Spirulina major PCC 6313: one gene and its partner. The protein of the gene in region 1 interacts with the protein of each later gene in a pairwise test. Links are inferred from orthologs where the notes say so. Each region holds a gene or a part of one and is shown in the gene's direction. Other genes may lie near its edges.

Evidence for each region. Proteins that work in one complex are often made in the same cells at the same time.
Region 2: the proteins of mrdA (region 1) and SPI6313_RS09855 interact in binary tests that used the Escherichia coli proteins (3 or more experiments, as listed by UniProt). The link is inferred for Spirulina major PCC 6313 from one-to-one orthologs.

Annotation. Positions count from the first base shown.
Region 1 is NZ_KV878783.1:3,973,504-3,977,002, reverse strand. What follows is about bases 241-3,173. They hold mrdA (penicillin-binding protein 2), read left to right. Parts: upstream 241-776; coding sequence 777-2,570; downstream 2,571-3,173. Other genes in these bases: SPI6313_RS17580 (ABC transporter permease), read left to right, coding at 2,580-3,173; SPI6313_RS23070 (hypothetical protein), read left to right, coding at 274-471; SPI6313_RS17590 (site-2 protease family protein), read left to right, coding at 241-270. In the rest of the region: more of SPI6313_RS17590, read left to right, coding at 1-240; more of SPI6313_RS17580, read left to right, coding at 3,174-3,386; SPI6313_RS17575 (homogentisate phytyltransferase), read left to right, coding at 3,464-3,499. UniProt on the Escherichia coli protein: Catalyzes cross-linking of the peptidoglycan cell wall. Responsible for the determination of the rod shape of the cell. Is probably required for lateral peptidoglycan synthesis and maintenance of the correct diameter during lateral and centripetal growth.
Region 2 is NZ_KV878783.1:2,262,182-2,265,164, reverse strand. It holds SPI6313_RS09855 (PBP1A family penicillin-binding protein), read left to right. Parts: upstream 1-520; coding sequence 521-2,446; downstream 2,447-2,983. Other genes in the region: SPI6313_RS09850 (peroxiredoxin family protein), read left to right, coding at 2,506-2,983; tyrS (tyrosine--tRNA ligase), read right to left, coding at 1-210. UniProt on the Escherichia coli protein: Cell wall formation. Synthesis of cross-linked peptidoglycan from the lipid intermediates.

The DNA of each region.
Region 1 (3,499 bases):
ACCTCCCTCTGGACTGAAACCGATCTCAGCACCCTCCTCAACACCGAAACCCTACCCCTCACAATTCCCGCCCATCAATCCCTCCTAACCGTCGTTAAACAACTGGAAAAACAACCTAACACCACCTTCGTCGTCGTTGATGAGCAAAATAGCGTCCTCGGACTTCTAGAAAAAGCATCCATCATTAACCTTCTGTCCAAAGAAAAAAGCGATGACGCGCCCACCCTCCCCCCCGAACAACCCCTCGCATCTACCGAAGCCGAAGGGTAAACCGTGGCACTGGATACTAACCCGCTGAACCTTGGCCCCATCGAGACCCGTGAGCGGTCTCCCTCGGTAACCCTGAGCCTTGGGCAGGAACAGCGGGAAACCCCAACCCTAGGAACGATCAACGCCCTGGCGCAGAGTTGTCCCCAATGGATGTCGTACATTGTCATCACGAGCCAAATTTATGCTGATGGCAAAATATAGTGATCGTAATAGCGATCGTAGGGTGATCAACCCTCCGACAGAATGAGTCCCCCTCCCCTGTCCTGGCAATCGGCCGATTGCCGTCATCCTCTGACTAATCTCACCCCAAGCCATGCTACAAATTACTCAATCAGAGGTTAATATAGGTTCAATTCATGGCGAGATCATGCGAAAGCTAAGCCAGTTTAGACCCAAACCTATACCACAGGCAGGTCAATCTGCGGGGTGTCATTCTAGGCGACGAATTTCCAATACCTCTCTGTATTGGTTCTCCGCTATCCATCCCTTGAACGGTTAATCTAATAATGCGAGCCATTCATCCCACTGCGCTACAACCCACGTCTAAAGTTGGACGAAAACAAACCCCCAGAACCGTCGGTCTGAGCTACCAATCGGTTTTCATCATGCTCCTGATCAGCCTGACGTTGCTCGGCGGTATTGGTTCGCGGCTGGCATACCTCCAACTGGTAGAAGGCGAACGCAACAAAGAACTTGCCGAAAATAACCGCATTCGCGTTGTGCCCCGTCAACCCGTTCGCGGCACAATTTTTGATCGCAAAGGCCGAATTTTAGCCAGTAGCCGCCTCACCCATTCGGCCTACATCTGGCCGCTGGCCCAAAAATACGAAACCTGGGATCTCACCGTGCAGCGGTTGTCCCAAATCTTAAACCTCCCGGAAGCTGAAATTCGTGATCCCGTTGAAGCGGCGGGCTACAACTCTCCCACCCGAATTCGGGTCGGTCGAGACCTGACCCCTGAGCAAATTACAGCGATTCAAGAATATAGCGGTGATCTCCAAGGGGTTGATGTAGATATTGAGCATGTTCGGGACTATCCCAATCAAAAGTTAGCTTCCCACGTCTTGGGCTATACTGGCGAACTCAATGCCGAAGAGCTGAAAGAACGAGCACCCCGTGGCTATCGGTTAGGGGATATTGTGGGGCAAATGGGTGTGGAAGAAGCCCTCGAAGATGAACTACGGGGGGAATGGGGCGGCCAACAGGTGGAAGTAGATGGATCGGGGCAGGCCGTTCAAATTTTGGGACAAAAACCGGCGAAAGCAGGCCGTGATGTTCAACTCACCCTTGACCTTGATTTGCAAAGGGCGGCGGAGGCGGCTCTGGGTAAGCGTAAGGGTGCGATCGTGGCGATAGACCCACAAGATGGGGCCGTTTTGGCCATGGCCAGTTATCCCACCTTTGACCCTAATATTTTCTCCGGGCGGATCACAGAAGAACAATGGGCCGAACTCCAAGGGGAAGGAAATCCCTTCGTGAATCGGACGTTGCGGGGTTTCCCTCCGGCTTCGACGTTTAAGGTGGTGACTGCTACGGCGGGGATGGAGTCGGGAAAATATCCGCCGGATACGGTGTTGCCGACGTTTGCTTATCTGCGGGTCGGGGGAACGGCGTTCGGGGAATGGAACCGGGCTGGATTTGGCCCCATGGGCTATGTGCGGGCGATGGCTTGGAGTAGCAATACGTTCCATGGTCAGATTGGCCGGGGTGTGGGCGGGCCGGTGTTAATTGATTGGGCGCGTCGTTATGGGTTTGGTAAACCGACGGGGATTGAATTGAAATCGGAGACGGCGGGGCTGATTGCCGATGATGCCTGGAAGCGGGAACAGTTTGACTGGGAATGGACGGCCGGGGATACGGTGAATATGTCGATTGGTCAAGGGTTTACCCAGGCGACACCGCTGCAAGTGGCGGTGATGTTTGCGGTTCCGGCGAATGGGGGCTATCGGGTCACACCGCATTTGTTCCAAGATCCGGATCAGCCGCCGAAGCCGACTACGTCTATGGAGTTGAAGCCGACGACGCTGCAAGTGCTGCGCGAAGGTTTGCGGTCGGTGGTGACAGCGGGGACAGGGAATGCGTTGAATATTCCGACGGTTCCCTCTGCTGCGGGGAAGAGTGGTACGGCGGAAGCGCCGCCGGGTGAGTCCCATGCTTGGTTTGGTGGGTTTGCGCCCTATGAGAATCCGGAGATTGTGGTGGTGGCCTTTGCGGAGCATTCGGGCGGCGGCGGTGGTAAGGTGGCCGGGCCGATGGTGGCGAAGGTGATGGAGGCCTATTTCCAAACGAAGGGGAAGTAGTTGGGAGTGATGAGCCGTTCTGATTCGCGTCCTTGGCGGGTGTCGTGGCAGGGTCTGTTTGCGGCGTTGATGTTTTTTTATATGTATTTGCCGATCGCAGTTTTGGCGGTCTATAGCGTCAATGAGTCGGCCTATAGTGCGGGTTGGACGGGGTTTTCTTGGCGCTGGTATCGGAAGCTGTTTCAGGATGGGCGGATTGTGCGGGCGTTGGAGAATAGCCTGATGGTGGCGATCGCATCCGTGGCGATCGCGGCTATTTTTGGGACGCTGATGGCGTTGGGCTTGGCGAAGTATCGCTTTTGGGGCAAGTCGCTCTATCGGGGGGTGGCCTATTTGCCGCTGATTGTGCCGGATATTGCGATCGCTGTCTCTACCCTCATTTTTCTGGCGGTGTTGGGGATTCAACTCAGCCTCTGGACGATTGTGGCGGCCCATGTGGTGTTTTGCCTGTCCTACGTGGCGATCGTTGTCTCCTCCCGTTTAACGACCCTTGACCCCCATCTCGAAGAAGCCGCGTTAGATCTGGGCGCGACTCCCCTTGAAGCCTTTTTTAAAGTGCTGTTACCGGAACTCGCCCCCGCTATTCTCGCGGGTTGCTTGCTCTCGTTTATCCTCAGCATGGATGATTTCTTGATCGCGAGCTTCACAGCGGGAACGGGAGCAACGACCCTGCCGATGGAGATTTTTAGTCGGATTCGCACCGGGGTTAAACCTGATATTAATGCCCTCAGTGTGCTGCTGATTTTGGCATCGGGAGCGGTGGCCTGCGGGGCGGAATATCTACGGTTTAAAGGAAATCAGCGGCACAACTCCTAAGGATTTGCGCCATCCTGCGATGTCCGGCGGCGCGTCTCGTTACGATGAACAATGCAGACGTGAGTTGATGTAACGGTATGACACCCCATTTTTTTGAGCAGTGGTCGCGATCG
Region 2 (2,983 bases), 1.7 Mb from region 1 along the record:
GCGGAGTTTGCGAAAGGGGATGCTATGGCCCAAATGCAGGTCTGAGCCGGTGGGATCAATGCCGAGCTTGATGCGCAGGGGGCGATCGCCCTGTTGCAGGCGAGCGATTAACTGTTCATTGGGATCATGGGAATCGGGCGCATGGGGAAAAATTTCCTGAGTGCCGCGTTGCAGCCATTGAAACTCTGAGGGGGAAGTCACCGGAAGCATGGGGGGAGTAGTTTAAAGACGAGGTGAATAAATCAGGGATGCGTGAAAGGGTGCGATCGCACGACAGGACTCAGAACCGGAGACTCAAGCTTAGGGGTCTTGATCCCATGTGCAAAAATCCTGTAATGTTTAACGCCAATCCCCAGCATCTAACGATAAGATACAGTGAGTAAACGGGCCAACCTTGAAAAAAGAGAGGTCTTATGTTAGCTCAGAGTCAAGGTCAGGGCAGCGATCGCCCTCATCCTAGGATTTGCTAAGGGCAATTGAGATGATCGATTCATCATTAGAGTGAGGAACTAAAATAACTGTGGCGACTAGCACTGTTCGGAAAAAGCAGGACTCCAAAAATCCCCGTTCTACCCCTGATAATTTTTTACTTGGGGTTGCTAAAGTCGCCGGTGGAACTGTTTTGGGCATCACCATGCTTAGTAGCTCCATCATCGCTGGTGGGCTGGTGGGCCTCGCCATCAGCTTTCGCAACCTGCCCGATGTGCGGGTACTCAAAAACTTCGCCCCCACCGAAACCACCTACATCTACGACGTGAAGGGCAAAATCCTCGACAGTCTCCACGGCGAGCACAACCGCGAAGTTGTCCCCCTCGAACGGATTTCCCCCGATCTCAAACGCGCTGTTCTTGCGATCGAAGATAGCCACTTCTACCTCCACGACGGCATCAACCCCAACAGCATCGGCCGCGCCCTCGTCGCCAACTGGCGCAGTGGTGGTGTTGTGGAAGGGGGGTCTACGATCACCATGCAATTGGTGAAAAACCTCTTTTTGTCCCGCGATCGCACCATTTCCCGCAAACTCGCCGAAGCCGTCCTCGCCATTCGGATCGAGCAAATTTTCGCCAAAGACCACATCCTAGAGATGTACCTCAACAACATCTACTGGGGTCACAACAGCTACGGCGTGGAAACCGCCGCCCAAAGCTACTTTAAAAAATCCGCCGCCGATCTCAACCTTGCCGAAGCCACTGTCATGGCGGGCTTGATCCAAGCCCCGGAAGACTACAGCCCCTTCATCGACTACCAAGAAACCAAGCGCCGCCAAAGCCTCGTCCTGTCCCGCATGGAAGGGCTGGGCTGGATCACCGCCGCCGAAGCCCAAGAAGCCCGCGCCACCCCCCTCCTGATCGGCCAACCCACCGCCTGGAAAAGTAGCGAACTTCCCTACATCACCGAAGCCGTGATCGGCGAACTCCAACGCCGCTTTGGGGAAGATGCTGTCCTCCAAGGTGGCATGCGCGTCCAAACCACGGTTGACTACTCCTTCCAACGAATGGCGGAAGAAAATGTCGCCGAAGCCCATCAACGTCTCCGCGCCCGTGGCCTCTATGCTGACCAAGTGGCTCTCGTTGCCGTTGATCCCCGCACCCACTTCGTCAAAGCCCTCGTCGGGGGGGTGAATTACAAAGAAAGCCAATTTAACCGGGCCATTCAATCCCTCCGCCAACCCGGTTCTGCCTTTAAACCCTTCGTCTACTACACTGCCTTCGCTAGCGGTAAATATACCCCCTATTCCGTCGTGGAAGATACCCCCGTGAAATACCGCGATGGGTCAGCGTACTACGAACCCCAAAACTACGGGGGCAGTTTTGCCGGGGCAATGTCGGTGCGAGATTCCCTGATTCAGTCTCGGAATATTCCGGCGGTGAAATTGGGTCAAGCCGTGGGCATTGATAAGGTGATTGAAATCTGTCGCACCTTGGGGATTAAAAGCCCCCTTGATCCGGTGGTGTCCCTGCCCTTGGGGTCGATTGGGGTTACGCCAATGGAAATGGCGGGAGCCTATGCCACCTTTGCGAGTAACGGCTGGCATTCTGACCCGACGATTATTGTGCGGGTTACCGATAGCAGTGGTAATGTCATTCTCGACAATACCCCTAAGCCTCGCTTGGTGCTTGATCCCTGGGCGGCTGCTTCGTTAACGTCGTCCCTGCAAGGCGTTGTCCAAGGGGGCGGCACAGCACCCCAGGCTAATTTGGGTCGTCCGGCGGCGGGAAAAACTGGTACGACGACTTCGGAGCGGGATGTGTGGTTTGTGGGGTATACGCCGCAACTTTCGACGGCGGTTTGGATTGGGAATGATAATTATCGACCGCTGGGGAAAGGGGTGACGGGTGGGGGCTACGCGGCTCCGATTTGGCGTGATTTCATGCGTGAAGCCCTGAAAAATGAACCTGTATTACAGTTCCCGGCTGCCTCAAAATTCCCCCGTCCGAAGAGTTAGCGGATCGGATTGGTGCGATCGCTCTATCCTGGCGGGCAGACTGTCCGCTGTTGTATGCCATGCAAGCCCTGAAACTCCAAGGATTGTTTAACGCTCGGTTTTTGAAAAATCTGCTGCCGATTCCGGCGACGAATCGACTGGAGCGATCGCAGCGTGTCCCTAATTTTCTCTTGCCGGATGTGGCGAATCGGACGACGGTGAAGCTCTCGGATTTTGTGGGGAAACATCCGGTTTTGCTGGACTTCACCCGCATTTTTACCGAAAACCACTATTGCCCCCTCTGCTACCCCCATCTTGTGGCGTTGAATGAGCAGTATGAGACGTTCGCGGCGCAGGGGATTGCGGTGTTGCTGGTGACGAGTACGGATACGCGGCAAAGTCAGCGGGTGGTGCAGGATTTGGGGCTGAAGCTGCCGGTGTTGAGTAATCCGAGTTGTGATGTGTTTCGGCTGTTTCAGACGGGGCAGGCCTTGGGTGCGCCGCTGCCGGCTCAGTTTGTGATCGATTTGGAGGGGCGGTTACAGGCGAAGCATTTGT